Niabella beijingensis: one gene and its partner. The protein of the gene in region 2 interacts with the protein of the main gene of each other region in a pairwise test. Links are inferred from orthologs where the notes say so. Each region holds a gene or a part of one and is shown on either strand. Other genes may lie near its edges.

Region 1 (9,549 bases), 2.0 Mb from region 2 along the record:
AAATGTAGCACCTGGGGGGATCATAAATATGATCACCAAAAAGCCCCGTTTTAACTTCGGAGGGGAGATCAATATGCGCGTAGGCAGCTATGATCTTTATAAGCCGGCTGTAGATATCTATGGCCCCATCAGCAAATCGATTGCCTACCGGCTGAACGGCACTTATGAAAAGGCAAACAGCTATCGCGACAATGTACATTCCGAACGCTTTTATGTCAATCCTTCCCTCCTGTTCAAGCTAAGTGAAAAAACAAAACTGCTGGTACAGGGTGATTATCTCCAGCATGAGTTTACACCGGACTTTGGTATCGGTACGATGAATGCAGATAGCTCCAAGCCGGCGGCTACGGGCGGCAAAAGAGTAACGCCGGTATCGAGAAATACCTTTTTCGGGGCACCCTGGCAGTATGCAAAAACAAAACAGGCAACAGTTTCCGTAGAGCTGAATCATCAATTCAACGATCGCTGGGCACTGAATGCATTAGGAGGTTATCAAAATTATGAAAGGGACTACTTTTCTACAGAACGTATACAGGCCGATATAAGCGGCAAATGGAAAAGACCGCTGGGTAAAACCAATAATCAGGAAGACTATGTTACCGGGCAGTTGAATTTGAATGGCGATGTAAAAACCGGTGCGATTGGTCATAAACTATTGATCGGTGCCGATGTTGAGAAAGTAACCAGCACAGCACTCGCATCCAATATTGCTACGGTAGTCCCCAAAGGCATCTATGATTCCATTAACCTGTTAGATCCTGCAATGTATATACCCAGAACGGAAATGCCGCAGGCCGATTGGATCACAAGTACCAAAAACCCTGTAACCCGCTTCGGCGCTTATGTTCAGGATCTGGTAACCTTGTCTGCCAAGTTCAAGTTGCTGGCAGGTCTGCGTTGGTCGTTCCAGCAGGCGGACCGTTCCAAGACCACAACACTTGCCACCAACGCGGTAACGGAGGGTGCACTGTTGCAGATCGACAAGGCTTTTTCACCGAGGCTCGGATTAGTGTATCAACCGACCAATCATACCACTGCTTTTGCCAGTTATTCCAATTCTTTCTCTCCTAACTCCGGGCAGGATATAGACAGCAATACCCTAAAACCATCCATCATCGATCAATTTGAAATAGGCATTAAAAATGACTTCTTTGACGGATTATTAAGTGCCAATCTTACCCTCTACAGGATCATTAATAATAATCTTTCTCAGCCGGTGCAGTTTTTAAAGAATGGGGATCCTGTTATCGGAACAACAACACTGCGGGAACTTACCGGGCAAACCACCAGTGATGGTATTGAAATAGACCTGAAAAGCCAGCCGGTCAGAGGATGGGATATCCTGGCGGGATATAGTTACAATAATATGCGTTATACCAAAACATCCGGCAAAGTTGGAAGCTATATAGAAGATGAGCGGCTGGTAAACAGCCCGGCGCATACGGCAAATGCTACGACGTTCTATACTTTTCAAAAAGGAAGCGTGAAGGGATTAAAACTGGGCGCTGGTGTTTATTATGTTGGGGAACGCAATGCAGGCTGGAATACCCAATATGCATTGGATGACAAAACAAAGGAGGTTTATCTGAATGACCGTCTGTTTAAAGTAAAAGGTTTTGCAACAGTTGACGTTTCTGCCGGCTACACTTACAGGAAATGGTCGCTGCTGGCAAAACTGGCCAATGTCACCAATACCTTTAACTACTACGTTCACGAAAATTACAGCATCAATCCCATCCCCTCGCGGAACTTTGTACTGACCGCAGCATTTAAATTCTGACCGGTTTTTTGAAAAAGAAAAACGAGAATTGAGTGTTGAGAATTGAGATATGAGTTGTGAGGTCCTGTAAGCACGGGAAGTGGGGTCTCTGCATTTAGATTCCTCCAACATTCCGCATCTCAAGTCTCATGTCTCAAATCTCAAATCCCATATCTCAAGCCTGAACCCTGACATCTCATTTTTCTCCGCTCACGGTTCCGCCCATTTCTGTAAACACCCGCTTTATTGTTTCATAATTCCCCGCATCGATCGGCAATGTGGCATTTTCAATAATAGATGCCCGAAAGCCCAGCTCCAGTGCGTCATTGGCTGTAAAATATACACAGAAATCAGCGGCCAGTCCGCACACATGCACCTCATCCACGCCCCGTTCTTTCAGGTAACCAGCAAGCCCCGTGGACTTCCGGTGGTCGTTATCATAAAAACCACTGTAACTGTCGATCTCCGCGTGCATGCCCTTTCTGAAAACCGCTTCAATCCTGCGCTGGTCCAGCAGCTCGTGCAGCATTGCTCCCGGTGTTTCCTGCACACAATGATCCGGCCAGAGGGTCTGTTTCCCGCTGCCCCAGGGGATCACATCGAACGGTTGCTTTCCCTCATGCTGTGAAGCAAAGCTTTTATGCCCCACCGGGTGCCAGTCCTGGGTAGCCACCACCAGCTCATATCCCTGCTGCAACCGGTTGATAACAGGAAGCAGCCGGTCCCCGCCTTTAACCGCCAGCGCCCCTCCGGGCAGGAAATCATACTGCATGTCTACAATGATCAGGCATTTCATAATGCGTTATTTTAGAAGGAAAGATAGGATATAGGTGTGAGAATCGAGGGACCAGAATTGAGCGGCCGGCTTTCAGCCCTCAGCTTTCAGCAACCAGCCGGCCGCAACGGAAAATCCGGGATCGGGGATCCTGCATCCGGCGTTAAACGTAACCTGCTTTGCACCTGGAACTTGAAACGTCAAACCTGAAACTTTACATTTCACATCGCAACAACCCAGTTCCCACTGATTCCTTCCGAACCTGGGTGCTCAATGCCGGATTCTGGATACTCAATTCTGTAATCTGAATTCTAAAACTCTCAACCGTTCGTTACCATATCCTAAATTTTTCCCCATAGTGTTTCCTGTACGCAAACGATTCGTTAACTTGCAGCCACTTAAATCAAATTTTAAAAAATTTTTCAATTTTTTCCAATGAGTTACATTTCAGAGATCTTTGCAAGGCAAATCTTAGACAGTCGCGGTAATCCTACCATCGAGGTGGATGTTCTTACAGACGAAGGTGCCCTGGGTCGCGCCGCTGTTCCGAGTGGAGCCAGCACCGGGATCCATGAAGCCGTGGAATTACGCGATGGCGACAAGAAAAAATACCTGGGAAAAGGGACCTTGAAAGCCGTTAAAAACGTTAATAATACCATCGCGCCTGCATTGCTGGGTTATGATGTTGCGGATCAGACCGGCATCGATCAGCTGATGATTGAGCTGGATGGTACTCCAAATAAAGGAAAATTAGGTGCCAATGCCCTGCTGGCAGTAAGTATGGCGGCTGCAAAAGCAGCGGCTGAAGAGGCAGGTTTGCCCCTGTACCGCTATGTGGGCGGCACCAATGCCAAAACTCTTCCCATCCCGATGATGAACATCCTCAACGGTGGTGCGCATGCTGATAACAAGATCGATTTCCAGGAATTTATGGTAATGCCCATCGGTGCTTCTACCTTCAGTGAAGGACTGCGCTGGGGTGTTGAGATTTTCCATGCCCTGAAATCCGTTCTGAAGAAAAAAGGCTTTAGCACCAACGTGGGTGATGAAGGCGGTTTTGCCCCTAATATCCAAAGCAATGAAGAAGCCATCGAAACCGTGCTGGCGGCTATCGATGCTGCTGGCTACAAAGCCGGTTCACAGATCGTAATCGCCATGGATGCTGCCAACAGCGAGCTTTGGGATGCCAAAAAGAAAAAATACGTATTCCATAAAAGCAGCGGCAAAGCTGTAAGCAGCGATGAGCTGGTAAAATTCTGGGAAAGCTGGGTAAAACAATATCCCATTGCGAGCATAGAAGACGGTATGGCTGAAGACGATTGGAAAGGATGGGCTTCACTGACCCAGGCAGTAGGCGATAAATGCCAGCTGGTGGGTGATGACCTGTTTGTTACCAATGTAACGCGCCTGCAGCAGGGTATCGACAAAAGCATTGCCAACGGACTGCTGGTTAAGGTAAACCAGATCGGTACCATCACAGAAACCATCAATGCCGTAACCCTGGCCCAGCACAACGGGTACAATACCATTATGAGCCACAGAAGCGGTGAAACGGAAGATACCACCATCGCCGACCTGGCTGTAGCCCTGAACTGCGGACAGATCAAGACCGGTTCTGCAAGCCGTACCGACCGGATCGCCAAATACAACCAGCTGATCCGCATCGAAGAACAACTGGGTGAAAGCGCGGTTTATCCGAAAGGAACCATTAAATTTGGTAAAAAATAATCCGGCAGGAATTGGGCAACCCGGGCAAAATCCGGGCTGCAATAAGTAAAATGTAGACCGATGGAAGAATTTGTTGACTTTGTCCCCGAAAAAGAGCCTGCCCAGGAGGCAGCTCCCAGGAGACCGCGTAAGGCGCTGAGCAGGATTTCGCGGTTCCTGACCAATAAGTTTTTTCTGGCCACCATTGGTTTTTTAGCCATCATGCTGTTTCTCGATAAGAACGACCTGTTCTCTATTATGGAACGCCGCAAGGAGCTGAACGACCTGGAACTGAGCAAAGACCACTACAATAAGGAGCTGATCGAATTGCACCGGATCAAAAATGATCTGGAAACCGATCCGGCCACTATTGAAAAACTGGCGAGGGAAAAATACCTGATGAAACGGGATAATGAAGACATTTTTCTGACGGAGGATAACAATACCAAATTAAAACAGGCAGAATAGCCCGTTTTGAACACACTGAAAGCCCGGTACTACCGGGCTTTTTAATTGAACAAAACCGTTCAAATGCTGTTTAAGCCTTAAATCATTTAAAGAAATCATGGAGCGACAGCGCATTCTTTTAGCCGAAGACGACATCACAATCGCCGACCTGGTAAAACGCACCCTGGAGGAGGAAGAATATGAAGTGACCCTCGCTCCCGATGGCGCCACCGCCTGGGATTACCTGGAACGCTTTGATTATGCTGCGGCCGTACTGGACATCATGTTACCCCATATCAACGGACTTGAGCTCTGCAAACGGACCCGCACCGCCGGTAAACCGGTCCCTATCTTATTACTCACCGCACTGGGCACGACGGACAATATTGTAATGGGACTGGATATGGGCGCTGATGATTATCTTACCAAACCTTTTAAAATAGCAGAGCTGCTGGCCCGGCTGCGCTCTCTTACCCGCCGGAATGCCGGCCAGCTACCGGTAGCAGCGCCCAAACAGGAGGCCATGCCCGAAAACCTGCTCACACAATATTCGGTAGTGCTGAATATGGATGAGAAAACCGTACAACGCGAAGGCGTGGCCATAGAACTGACTGCAACGGAATTTCGTCTGCTGGAATATTTTCTGAAAAATCCACGAAGAGTGCTGTCCCGTATGGATATACTGGAGCAGGTATGGGGCTATGATTTTGCCATGAACACCAAAGTGGTGGATGTGTATGTGAACTACCTTAGAAAAAAACTGGATACTCCCTTTGAGCAAAAACTCATTCATACCATCATTGGTATGGGTTATATATTTAAAGAACAGTAACAGTTGCAGATACAGACAAAAATAACACTGATCTTTACGGCGCTTTGCATAAGTTTTCTGATCCTGCAAAGCTTCGGCATCTACTATTTTACCTATAAGCACGCTTCAAAGGATTTTAGTACCCGCCTGAAACTGCGCGCAGAAGTAATGGCCAAGGCGTATGCGGACGACAGGGCGGTAAACGGCAACGCCTACCAGGAGCTGAAGGACCAGCACCTCGAAAAACTGACCGATGAAACCGAATACATTATCAACATCGATACCCTTAACCGCCTGGACAATACCCCCTTTTATGAAACCATGGACCGGCAGTTCATCCAGAGCATCCTGAAAAAAGGCAGCGCCTATCACCGGGACAAATTTGATTTTTATTATGGCTTTACTTACCCTTACCGGAACAGCAGCTATGTGGCCATTGCCAAAGCCCGCAATACGGATGTGGAAGAGTTTGTAAAAGACCTGCGCAATATATTGATCATAACTTCGATCGTCGGTCTGGCGCTCATCTTTACAACGGGCTTTCTTTTTTCCCGGCAGATACTGGGGCCTTTACGCATTATGCAGAAACACCTCACGCAGATCGGAGGTACTTCCCTGCACCAGCGGCTGAACATTAAGAACCGGAAGGATGAGATCGCGGAACTGGGCAACAGCTTTAATGAATTACTCAGCCGGCTGGAGACCGCATTTGAAAGTCAGAACAATTTTGTAAGCAATGCTTCGCATGAATTAAACACGCCGCTGACGACCATCATCGGCGAAACCGAATACGCGCTGATCAAAGAGCGCTCCATTCAGCAATACCAGCAATCCCTGTACAATATTCTCACGCAGGCGGAAAAGTTAAAAGCCATTACACACGGGCTTGTAGAACTGGCCCGCAGCGGTTTTACCGGCAACTTTTCCATGCTTTCCGTAAATATGCATGAGGTCATTCATAATGCCATTACCAATGCACATGATGTATACCAGGATTGTGATATCCGCGTAGACCTGAGCCTGTTGCCCAAAAAAGATCAGCCGCTGATGGTAAAAGGCAATGAACAATTGCTGGAACTCGCCATCTCCAATGTACTGATGAACGCCTGCAAATATTCCGACTGTAAGCCCGTATTGCTGGCCCTGGCGCTTTCTGAAAAACACATTATCACCGTTATCACCGATCAGGGTATCGGTATCCCGGAGGAAGAGATCAAAAACATCTTCAACCCTTTCTTCCGTGCCTCCAACACCAAAGGCATTATCGGCTATGGTATTGGCCTGCCTCTTTCCCAGAACATACTGAGACTTCACAAAGGCAATATACAGTTCCACTCCGAAGTAGGCGTAGGTACTGAAGTAACCATACGCCTCCCCCTGGAATGATTTTTCTTACCGGATTCTTACCTGTTTTTTATACCGCTGTAACCGCTTCCTTACCCCCTTCTAATAAAGGAAGTGCAGCTTTGTAAAAAAACAGTAAATAATGAAAACAATACTCGTTCCCACAGATCTTTCTACCGAATCCATCAGCATCGTGCATAAGGCATTGCAACACAGCCGGGAGCATAAGGTTGAGATCATTCTCCTTCATCTGGTGCAACCCGTTCATGATATTGGCGATCTGCTGCGGTCTTCCAAACGCAGATTCTACAGCCAGCTTCCCCAGGCTTTTTGCGAGGCCGTTCAGGTGCTGAAAAAATGTTATTTGGAGCAGGCGCATATCCGCTTCGAGATCTGCTATTGCAATACCGGCAGGGTATTCCGGCATATACTGGAATCCAACCATATCACAGAGATCTATTTGCTGAACGGGTACAGCTATCAGACACCGTTTAAAGAATCGATCCGGATGGATCAATACATTGCAGCCAGCAGGCTGCCGGTCTTCAAGATCGACCGTTACAAGCAATTGCACGTGTCTAAAGACATCAACCTGTTGTCGAACCTGCTGCTGATGCCCGAGTTCAGAAAAGACAGGCAATACGCCAAGGAAGAAACCGTATCCTAGCCGTTTATCCGTATTCTAAACGATCCCAAAACCTGTAGCATTATGTTATTAAAAAAGCACATCCCCTTCAGATATATTTTCGGAAAGATCCGGTATGAGATCATTGGTGTTTCCATTTACACCATCATTGTGGCATCGTTGTATGGTTTTTATAACCTGTCGCACCTTACCATTCCGCTTACGGTGCCCACGATCATGATCACCGTTACCTCCCTGCTGCTGGCATTCAAAAGCAACCAGGCCTATGAGCGCTGGTGGGAGGCCCGCACTATCTGGGGCGCCATTGTAAATGACAGTCGCACCATGGCCCGGCAGATCAGCAACTACGTACAGGATTCCATACCGGGTGATGAGGCCTATTTCTTTAAGCAAACCTTTATCAAGCGGCAGATCGCGTGGTGTATCAGTCTCAGCAATACCCTGCGGGGAAAAGATCCGTTAAAAGGTGCAGAAAAATACATTGTGCGTAAGGATGCCCAGCATCTGAAAAATTTCAATAACATCCCGATGGGCATCCTGCAATTGCATGCCCATTCCCTTCAGGAAGCCTACCGTAAAGGGTGGATCAATACCTACCAGCAGATGGAGATGGATGGTACCCTTACCCGTTTCAGTAATGAGATGGGTGGCTGTGAGCGGATCAAGAAAACCGTGTTCCCGGTCACGTACAGTTTTTATATTCATATATCCCTCATGTTCATCTTTGCATTGATGCCCTTTGCGTTGCTGGATATCTTCGGCTGGCTTACCATTCCGATGGTGATCGCACTGGCAGCCGTATATTTTCTCATCGAAAAAATGGCGGTGCATCTTCAGGATCCGTTTGAGAACAAACCCACGGATACCCCGATGTCCAGTATCTGCTTTACCATCGAAAGGGATCTGAAACAGATCATGTTTGAGCCGCACCACCAGGATACCAATGGCACAGCCGGCATGGTTTACGAACACCGATACTACGTATTGTAAGCTGCCTGTAATGTGGAAGGATCTGTATGAAGTGAGGAGACAGGCAGCTTATAACATACTGTTAAACCGGCATTGCGCCGGTTTTTTTTATGCCGGTACCAGGGCGGAAAATCTGTTACACTCCTTTTTATTGCAAAAAATTTTGTAACGGATCACATTACAGGCGGCTGTGTTGTAAAAACGGAGGCGGATGACAGGATTTCCCTGATAGAAAAACCTCGTTAAGCAGCAGAGAATCGGCAGCAACAACAATTTTAAAAAGTTGCGTACATTTAAGCTCCGGCAATGCCGCAAACATGTATTATGGACATCGGCAGTACAGCAAATTCACCCGAGTGGGGCAAATACCTTCCTCTTTTTAAACGCCTGGAGCTCCCTGCCAGAAAAATACTGCTGCGGGAAGGACAGGTGTCAAAGACAGCTTATTTTATTGAAAAGGGCTGCCTGCGGATCTGGTTCAACAATAACGGCAAAGACATCACGTTCCAGTTTTTCTTTGAAGGCGAGGGCGTTTCATCTGTTGAGAGCTTCCGCACCAATCAGCCCAGCCTCTTCAATCTTGAAAGCATTGAACCCTGCATTGTGCACCATATTTCCCGGGAAGATTTTCAATCCATCCTGGACCAGTCCCCTGTCATAAAAAAAGAGATTGAAGATCACATGGTACAGCGGCTGATCTTTTATCAAAAGCTCTTCCTCTCCCGTATTAAGAACAGTCCGCAGGAGCGCTATAAAGAACTGTTGGAACAGCGCCCGGATATATTACAGCGGATCCCACAACACTACATTGCTTCCTACCTGGGTATTACACCTGTTTCCCTCAGCCGCATCCGCAACCGGCGTTGATTTCTTTACAATTGTTATCGTTTGATCCTTCCCCGGCATCTCATCTTTGTGGGGCAATAAACAAGTATAACATGAAAGTAGTTATCGTTTTCAATCACCCTTATGAAGGCAGCTATTGCACCGCCATTTTAACTGCTGTAATGGCCGGACTTAAAACAGCACAACATGAAGTGGACCTCATACACCTGGATAAGGAAGGCTTTAACCCGGTAATGACAACCGCT
Region 2 (9,595 bases):
CGGTCAGAACCTGTTTACCCTGTCAAAAATCCCCAGGGACCTGGGCATTGACCCTGAGGTAAGCAGTGCCACTGCCGGATATCCCCAGGTTAAAATATTCACATTTGGTGTTGATGTTTCTTTCTAAATCCTTCAAATTTTATAACATGAAAAGCAATATATATATACCCATAATTATAGCCTGCATTTCGCTTTCCTCCTGCGTTAAGCTAAAGCGGGACGCCATGGATGCCTACCCGGTTGATAAATATTTCACATCGGAGCAGGCGGCATTGCAAAACCTGGCAGCCATTTATCAGAATACAAAAATGAGCGGCTTCTTCGAAGACGGCAATGCCATTCTGATGGATGATATTACCGACAATGGTTACAACCCGTTCAGCAACCAGTGGCCCAGCTATATAGCGCTGGGATCGGGCACTGCCGCCAAAATAGACGGGCGCTATGTGGATCTGTACCGCACTTATTTTCCGTATACGGGGATCCGTTCCGCTAATTACTTTCTCGAAAATGTGGACAAAGTGCCCATGGATGAAGAAAAGAAAAATATCATGAAAGCAGAAGCCCGTTTCCTCAGGGCCTTCGACTATGCGCGTAAACTGATGTGTTTTGGAGGCGTTCCGCTGGTGACCAAGGTACTGGCCTATGGTGATGAGACAAAAATCGGAAGAAGCACTGAAGAAGAGATCGCAGCTTTTGTTAAAAATGAACTGGCTGAAGTGGCGGACATCCTGCCCCTGAAAAGAGAAGACGAAGAGCTGGGGCGCGCCACAAAAGGTGCCGCTCTTGCATTGAAAGCACGGCTGGAATTGTTCACCAGGGATTATGTCAATGCTGCAAAAGATGCAAAGTCCATCATCGATCTTAATCAATACGAGCTGTTTAATGATTATGAGGGATTATTCTGGGAAAAAAATCAGAAAAATGAGGACCGCAACAACGAAGTCATTCTGGAGGTAAAATACACCCCGCCGACCTGGGGCTCCTGGATCGATGCGCTTTATACAGTAGCGGAAGGCGGATGGAACTCCGTAAACCCCACACAGAGCATGGTAGACGCGTACGAGACCAAGAACGGATCCACGGTAAACCCGGACAAGCCTTATGACAACCGCGACCCCCGTTTTTATGCCACCATCATTTTCCCGGGGCAAACCTGGAACGGCCGGATCTTTAACAGCCTGGAACCCGTGGGACCTGATGAATATTACAATTCTTCCCAGGGGAACCGTTCCCGCACCGGCTATTGTCTCCGTAAGTACTGTGCCCCGGTGGAAAACCTTACAAAACAGTCTCCTGAAGAAGCCCAGGGACTGAACTTTATCGTATTCCGTTACGCAGAAGTGTTACTGACCTATGCGGAAGCCCTGATCGAACAGGGATCCAACCTGGGTGAAGCAGCCAGCGCCATCAACAAAGTACGGGCAAGAGCGGGGATGCCACCGGTAACCAATATGAGCCAGGAAGGCCTCCGCCAGAAGGTACGTAATGAAAGAAGAGTGGAACTGGCTTTTGAAGGATTACGCTGGTATGATATCAAACGCTGGAAGATCGGCGGTCAGGTAATGAACGGGCCCGTTCACGGAGTACGCCCCGGAAAAGTGAATATGACCACCGGAGCTGTTACTTTCTCCAGCGCCAATCACATCACTGTTGGAGATGTTCGCGTTTTCAATGAAGGCCGGGATTATTATTTCCCCATCCCGCAGGAAGACATTGATGCCAGTGAAGCATTGAAAGGTCATCAGAATCCAGGCTGGTAAAAGAAGGCTCTTTATAAACTTCAACGCTCCGGGCATTCAACCCGGAGCTTTTTTATTATACCAACAACCTTACCGGCGCTGTTTTTGTTATACCAGATACAAATCTCCCCATAATGAAGCAACTCATATTCCTGCTCGCTTTCCTGCTCCCATTGTTAACAACAGCACAGAACAAATCGAACGCTCTGGACATCAACCTGGAGAACTATGCCTATCCTTATCCGGTTTCGTTCCTCGAACTGGAAGACCAGCAGCAATCTTTGAAAATGGCCTATATGGATGTAAAACCCGCACAGCATAACGGGAAGAACATCCTGCTGTTGCACGGAAAAAATTTTAACGGTGCTTACTGGCGCACAACGATCCAGGCCCTTACAAAAGCCGGTTACCGCGTCATCGCTCCGGATCAGATCGGTTTTGGCAAATCAGCAAAACCACAACATTATCAATACAGTTTTCATCAGCTGGCGGCCAATACAAAAAAGATACTCGATCATCTTGGGATCCGCACCACGGCAGTGCTGGGGCATTCCATGGGCGGCATGCTGGCCACGCGTTTTGCATTGATGTATCCCGGGGTGACTGAAAAACTGATCCTTGAAAATCCGATCGGACTGGAAGATTACAAAACAATGATCCCTTACCAGACCATTGACAACTGGTACCAGTCAGAACTCAAAGCGGATCAAACATCCATAAAAAATTACCAGCTGAAATTTTATTATGACAATAAATGGAAGCCCGAATACGACGAATGGGTGTACCCGCTGGCAGGTGTTACGCAGAACAAACAGTATCCCCTGGTAGCCTGGAATAATGCACTTACCTACGATATGATCATTACACAACCGGTAGTATACGAATTCGCCAAACTGCAAATGCCGGCGCTTCTTATCATCGGCACCCGCGACAGAACAGCGCTGGGAAAAGCCCTTGCACCCAAAGAGATACAGGAACAAATGGGCCGTTATGATCTGCTGGGTAAGGCAACACAGGCAAAAATTCCCGGATCCAGACTGGTAGAAATCCCGAATATCGGCCACCTGCCGCATATTGAAGCGTTTGACCGATTTATTGCGCCGCTGCTGGATTTTTTAAAACCAGCGCCTTAAAACTTATAGCCCACAGAAAGACCGAACTGCATATTCTTGAGCCGTTCCCCGGTCTCCTTTCCGTCCACCTTGGGTGCAATGTTTAACAACCCCATCTGACCGTTCAGCTGAACAGAGAACTTATTGGAGAACTCATAACCGGCCAGCAATGCAGCTCCCACATCAAAAGGCTTTCCATAAGGGAGCTTCTTCAGGTTGTTGTAATCCAGGTAGCTGCTGTCGGTGGACGAGATATCATTTTTGAATTCAAGACTACCGCTCCGACTGGTAGTGGTATTGCCCATGGCCCCTTTGCCTTTCCACCGCCCCCCGATGCCGTAAGCCAGGTATGGCCCTGCACCCAGTAAAAGACGACCATTACCCAGTTCCGGCTTATAAAGAAAATTGACAGGCAGTTCAAGATAATAAGGATGCTGATTCACTGTTACCGTAAGACCGTCACTTGTTACTTTATACTGATATCCTTTGGTATTGAACAACAGGCCGGGGCTGACCGCGAATTCATCGCCCAGCGGCAGTTCTGCCGTAACCCCTGCATGAAAACCGGTCAGCAGATTGGTAGGCATCTTATTGTCATCAGCATCCCTGACAACCGCGTTTGAAAAGTTTACACCCGCACGTACACCAAACTGAACCTGGCTGAAAGCAGCACTGCAGGCACCCGCCGCAAAAAACAGGAGAACGAATCGTTTTAACATAAGCATTTGTTTTTAATAAGTAATTAGTTACCGGCAAAGGTAGCAACAACAAGCTAGAAAACATCAGGCATTTTTCAGCAGCCGGATGGCTTCAAGAGGATCTGCCGCATTGAAAACGGTGCTGCCTGCTACCAGTACATCGGCACCCGCAGCCACAATTTCGGCCGCGTTGTTCACCGTTACACCACCGTCGATATTGATCACCGCGCTGGAACCTTTCTCCCGGATCAGTTGTTTGATCTCACGGATCTTGTTCAGTGTATTCGGAATAAATGTCTGGCCGCCAAAGCCGGGGTTCACACTCATCACCAGTACGATGTCCACATCCGCAATGATATCGCTCAGCAAACTGGCGGGGTTGTGCGGGTTAATAGCTACCCCTGCTTTTAAGCCCATGGCCTTTATCTGGCGGATATCCTGGTGCAGCAGCGGACAGGTCTCAATATGTATATTGATATGATCGGCACCGGCTTTTTTAAACTGTTCGAAATATCTTGAAGGTTCTTCGATCATCAGGTGCACATCGCAGATTTTAGTGGTCACCTTTTTTACAAACTCAATGACCATCGGACCAAAGCTGATATTGGGTACAAAGCGGCCATCCATCACATCCAGGTGCAGCCATGCTGCTTCGCTCTGATTCACCATTTCCACTTCACGTTGCAACTGAAGAAAATTTGCCGCCAGCAAAGAAGGAGCAATAATCGCCATATTTTTTTGTGGCAATGTACAGCTATTTATTAAATAATGATCCATAGTAGGGTCCCCCGTATGGGCCAACCTGTTCCCCTCCGTTTTTAAAACCCGGCACAATTATCGTTGCTTTAACAAAATACACATCCTGTGCATAAAATAAATTCGCAATTTTAAAGGGTGTTGTATAAATTTGAGAAGAAGGATTTTTAATTAAAACAAGAAAAACATTGACAGAAGCAATTATTAACCTGGAGACAGTCAACCCCATTGATTTTTTTGGGGTTAACAACGGTAAACTGGATCTGCTGAAGAAGAAATTCCCGCTACTAAAAATACTTTCCCGCGGCACACAGTTGAAACTAAGCGGCGCTCCCGAACAGATAGCAGAAGCAAAAGAGAAAATAAACCTGATCGTGTCTTACATTGAACGGAACGGCCACCTGAGCGAAAATTATTTCGACCAGATACTGGGCGGCGACGACCTGGAAACCATCGATCATTTCCAGGAGCGCAACCCCAATGAAGTGCTGGTATTCGGACCCAATGGCAAGTCGGTTCGTGCACGTACCGCCAATCAGAAAAAGCTCGTCCAGGAAGCAGAAAAGAATGACATCCTTTTTGCCATCGGACCGGCAGGTACCGGTAAAACCTATACTGCCGTGGCGCTGGCTGTAAGAGCCTTAAAGAACAAACAGGTAAAGAAGATCATCCTGACCCGCCCGGCAGTAGAGGCAGGCGAAAGCCTCGGTTTTTTGCCGGGAGATCTGAAGGAGAAGATCGACCCGTATCTGCGCCCGTTGTATGACGCGCTGGATGACATGATTCCGGCAGACAAGCTGGGGTATTACATGACCACCCGCACCATCGAAATAGCGCCCCTGGCCTATATGCGCGGACGAACCCTGGACAATGCTTTCATCATCCTTGATGAAGCGCAGAACGCCACCGATCTTCAGCTGAAGATGTTCCTGACGCGTATCGGTGCCAATGCCAAAGCCATCATCACCGGTGATATGACGCAGGTGGACCTTCCGCGTAATCAGAAAAGCGGGTTGCAGACTGCCGTGCGCATTCTGCGCAATATTCCCGGTATCAGTCATATTGAACTGGATGAGGAAGATGTGGTACGCCACCGCCTAGTGAAAGCCATCATCAAGGCATACCATAAAGAACATGAAGACCAGGAACAACGGACTCCAAGGGAATTTCCAAAAAAATAGGGTAAAATATATTCCATTTTACCTTTAAAGGGCGGCCCCCGGGCCCCCTTTTTTATTCAACCACCAGGGCCGGAACCAATCCCATGTATAAAGATCTTGTAAAAAATCCCGAAAACGCAAAATAAGGCGGAGAGAGCATAAAGTTGTTTATATTGCAGGAATGAAAAGAATTTACTTATACTTTTTATCCCTGCTCTTTTTGCTGCCGGCCTGTTTGCCGGATAAGTCGGACAAGGACGAGCCGGGTGATTCCGATATTGACGCCGCACGCAATTTCATTCAGGCGGCACTGAAAGGAAACTTTAAAAGCGCCGCCAATTATATGCTGCACGATTCCGCAAACGATGAACGGCTGGACGCTGTGGCGCGCATATCCCGCACCCCGGATGAGAAACAGGGTTTCTGGGATGCGACCATTAACATTCACCAACGCAAGCTTTTAAATGACTCTGCAAGTATCATTGTTTATTCCAACTCCTATTATAAAGACAAAAAGGACACGCTGAAAGTAGTGAAGAAGGACGGGGCCTGGCTGGTTGATTTCAAATACCTGTTTGACCCCAATAAACAGATCCCGGCCAATTAATCTTGACTGATAAACATTCCGATCAAAAAACTTGTTATTTTTGATTGACGATAAGGAGTGAACAGGAATGATCCCTTACTAAAAATTTATGAATACGATGGCAACAATCACACACCCATGGCACGGCGTTAGTTATGGAGCAGGCGCACCGGAAATTGTAAATACGATCATAGAAATACCGGAAGGATCAAGAGCCAAATATGAAATCGACAAGGAGACGGGGTTGTTAAAACTGGACCGGGTCATCTATTCCTCTTTCCACTATCCTGTTAACTATGGATTTATTCCGAAAACGCTGGGGCAGGACCATGACCCGCTGGATATCCTGGTGCTTTGCTCGCAGACGATCCGTTCCTTTTGCCTGGTAAGAGCTAAAGTCATCGGAAATATGCAGATGATTGACAGCGGTGAACGGGATGACAAGATCATTGCGGTGGCCATTGATGACCCTTCTGTCAACCACTATGAAAATATTGATGAGCTGCCCCATCATTTCCTGCTGGAAATGCGTAACTTTTTTGAGCAATACAAAGTGCTCGAAAGTAAAAAGGTGGAAATAGATACCTTCCAGGATAAAGAAACTGCTTTGTCCATTATCTCCGAAGCCATTGATTATTATAAAAAGAAATTCAAAGAAATGCCCTGACCGCCTGCTTAAATGAGATACCTGCTTTCCTTTATACTTTTTATATGGGTTGGTACTGCTGCCGCACAAGACCAGTTTTTTAAAGTGGTGAAAGACTATTTCCGGGTCGACCCCTTTTCCGGACAGTTCTCTGCTTTTGTAGATGCAGTTAAAACCGATCCTCAACTGAACATCACCGAATCCTCCGATAAATCGGATACCAGTCTTTTTTCTGTGCAGGGCGACTATAAATCATTCAATCCCTTTACCATCCGCGCAAACCGGATCGAAGTATTGCTGGCTGAAAAAAAACGGATGATCCGTACGGCAAAGCCGTTCATGGATACGGTCGTATTGTACCAGATCACCGGTTTTTTTGACAGTACGGCTGAAACGGTCAGGGCCCTGAAACGGGAATACAAAAAGATCAACAAAAAAATCCGCCGGAACCTGTCCGTGCAGGGGGAAGCGCAGTTAAAGAACATAAAGGGTGTAAGGGAGGGTGCGATTACCAATCATGCGATGAGCGCTTCCCTGGCAGCACCTATTTCCGTGGCATGGTATGTAAAGGACGATGGAGAATTGGCGCTGCTGGTGGTGTTGCGTATGAAATATGCCGGCAATCGCGCCATACCCAGCGGCATGCTCTATGATTACTATTACTTTAACCGGTCGATCCTTCAGTCGATCGAATAAGTTGCGGCATCCGTTTGATCAGTTTTAAACGATGGGTGCGTTTTCCGGTTTCACTGCTGATGATCCCCTTTTTATCAATTGTATCGATGCGTACTTTTCCCGAGGAATGAATGATCCGGTCCGGCCCCAGCAGAATGCCCACGTGTACGATCTCCTGCCGGTCGTCAAAAAACGCCAGATCACCCAACGCGGCCTCCTCCAGCTTTTTTACAACACGGCCCTCCTGTGCCTGCTGCCAGGCATCGCGCAGCAACGGGATCCCCGCCATTTTAAAAATCGTTTGTGCAAAACCGCTGCAATCCACGCCCAGTATGGTTTTCCCTCCCCATAAGTAGGGAGCGTTCAACCATTCTTTTCCGTATTTCTCAATTGCGGCCTTTGCGGCAGCCGGATCTGCAACGCTGCCGGCCAGCGTACCTTTATATTCATAGTCCCAATTACCGATGCGTCCCTTTCCCTTCACGGCCTCCCCTATAAAAGATCCCATAGGGATATGCATCGGCAAATCGTTTACCTGTATGGTGTTCAGCAGCTCACCGGCAAGACCGTACGTTGTGGTTTTCGCCGTGTCCTTATCGATCTCATGGATCATATGCTGGGTCACCCATCCTTTATACCCGTCATACAGGCTTTTCACCTTATACCAGCCCTTTTGCTTCACCGAGAGCAGGATCAGTTTTTCTCCAAACAGCAATTGATTCACCATTTCAAACTTATGATGCGGTTTTTTACGAACCGGTGCCGCCGGCACTACCACTATTCCGTATTTCATCTTTTTGATTGTTTTGACGCCTTCTGTAAAGATAAAACTTAACAATGCAACGCCATCAGTATTAAAACACTGTTTTATGGAATCTGTTTAATCTTGCATCTTACAGATAGTTTAAATACCTTTATTTCTGTGAGCAATAGCCGCTATGACCATATCAGTGACCAGGAATTGCTGCAACGACACCTGCAGGAACGCGACAGTTCATGGCTGGGTATATTGCTGGAACGTTATACCCTTCTGCTTTTCGGGGTATGTATGAAGTATCTTAAGGATGAAACCCAGGCGCAGGACGCGGTACAACAGGTTTTTTTAAAAGTGATCCAGGAAGTGCACAAGTACCGGATCGACTATTTCAAGTCGTGGCTGTACACTGTGGCGAAAAATCACTGTCTTTCGGTGTTGCGGGATAAAAAAAGGACTGTTCCGGTGGAACTGACCGAGAACAATTCCGTCACCGAAGCACCGGAGGAGGACCCGGAAAAGGAGGCTGTCAGTCCGGAATTGCTGAAGGAAGCCCTGGAGTCCCTGAATGCGGAGCAACGGCAGGCCGTAATTCTGTTTTACCTGAAAAAAAAGAGCTACCAGGAGATCAGTGCCTCTGAAGGCTACAGCCTGCTCCAGGTAAAAAGTTATATACAAAATGGGAAAAGGAATTTAAAATTGCTGATCCAAAAAATGCTTAAAAAAGCAAAAAAAGACAATGGCTGAGGATTTAAAAGACATATTATCCCATTTAAATAAAAATGTAAGCCAGGAACTCTTACTCAAGTACCTCAATAATCAATTGGGGAAGGAAGAAGTGCATGAGCTTGAAAAGCAATTGCTGGACGATCCGTTCTATAATGATGCGGTGGAAGGATTACAGGAGATCGACGATACCGCACGGCTCACACTGATCGCTGAAGCCCTGAACCGGGATCTTAAGAAAAGGACACAGAAAAAAAGAGACGCCCGCACCAAACGGCAACTCCAGCCCCAATGGTGGCTTTATTTCTCCATCCTGATATTGCTTCTTCTGCTGGTGTTAATTTACCTATTTATCCACGGTCGTATAACCGCCTAATATCCACTCAGTTGGTCAGTTTTGTGCATTGAATGTGCAAATAACAGTCCTAATATTAAGTTTACATTAATTTTAGGTTAAAACGGTGTCAACCGTTCTTAGGGATGTACATTTACCGCATAAATTTTTTGATATGCAATGGAAGACTATTACATCCAGCCTTGGTAACACCGGATTTGGATTGTGGTACAATGGTCAAAAAATGCTCACCCTGGCGTACAAACCGAAGTCGGATTCGGTTTATCTGGAATCGACCGACGGAGAAAAGCGCCTGTTTCATTATAAAAAGAAAGGACTTTTCAAGAACAAGCTCGTATTGCAAAATGAATATGGTGCAGAGCTGGGGAAAATATCCAAAGAGGGG

What was found.
Region 1: the proteins of rpe (region 2) and eno interact in binary tests that used the Escherichia coli proteins (3 or more experiments, as listed by UniProt). The link is inferred for Niabella beijingensis from one-to-one orthologs.

What each region holds. Positions count from the first base shown.
Region 1 is NZ_JAIQDI010000001.1:1,423,371-1,432,919, forward strand. What follows is about bases 2,178-5,115. They hold eno (phosphopyruvate hydratase), read left to right. Parts: upstream 2,178-2,969; coding sequence 2,970-4,262; downstream 4,263-5,115. Other genes in these bases: pncA (bifunctional nicotinamidase/pyrazinamidase), read right to left, coding at 2,178-2,555; K7B07_RS05955 (FtsB family cell division protein), read left to right, coding at 4,323-4,709; K7B07_RS05960 (response regulator transcription factor), read left to right, coding at 4,807-5,115. Outside these bases: K7B07_RS05940 (TonB-dependent receptor), read left to right, coding at 1-1,780; more of pncA, read right to left, coding at 1,956-2,177; more of K7B07_RS05960, read left to right, coding at 5,116-5,520; K7B07_RS05965 (HAMP domain-containing sensor histidine kinase), read left to right, coding at 5,524-6,885; K7B07_RS05970 (universal stress protein), read left to right, coding at 6,986-7,510; K7B07_RS05975 (bestrophin family protein), read left to right, coding at 7,553-8,479; K7B07_RS05980 (Crp/Fnr family transcriptional regulator), read left to right, coding at 8,765-9,325; K7B07_RS05985 (NAD(P)H-dependent oxidoreductase), read left to right, coding at 9,397-9,549. UniProt on the Escherichia coli protein: Catalyzes the reversible conversion of 2-phosphoglycerate (2-PG) into phosphoenolpyruvate (PEP). It is essential for the degradation of carbohydrates via glycolysis.
Region 2 is NZ_JAIQDI010000001.1:3,408,812-3,418,406, reverse strand. The notes cover bases 2,461-5,444. They hold rpe (ribulose-phosphate 3-epimerase), read right to left. Parts: upstream 4,285-5,444; coding sequence 3,637-4,284; downstream 2,461-3,636. Other genes in these bases: K7B07_RS14345 (PhoH family protein), read left to right, coding at 4,497-5,444; K7B07_RS14355 (porin family protein), read right to left, coding at 2,872-3,573; K7B07_RS14360 (alpha/beta fold hydrolase), read left to right, coding at 2,461-2,875. In the rest of the region: K7B07_RS14370 (SusC/RagA family TonB-linked outer membrane protein), read left to right, coding at 1-127; K7B07_RS14365 (RagB/SusD family nutrient uptake outer membrane protein), read left to right, coding at 147-1,763; more of K7B07_RS14360, read left to right, coding at 1,877-2,460; more of K7B07_RS14345, read left to right, coding at 5,445-5,489; K7B07_RS14340 (nuclear transport factor 2 family protein), read left to right, coding at 5,650-6,075; K7B07_RS14335 (inorganic diphosphatase), read left to right, coding at 6,173-6,721; K7B07_RS14330 (hypothetical protein), read left to right, coding at 6,734-7,396; K7B07_RS14325 (C40 family peptidase), read right to left, coding at 7,365-8,168; K7B07_RS14320 (RNA polymerase sigma factor), read left to right, coding at 8,298-8,876; K7B07_RS14315 (hypothetical protein), read left to right, coding at 8,869-9,231; K7B07_RS14310 (hypothetical protein), read left to right, coding at 9,365-9,595. UniProt on the Escherichia coli protein: Catalyzes the reversible epimerization of D-ribulose 5-phosphate to D-xylulose 5-phosphate.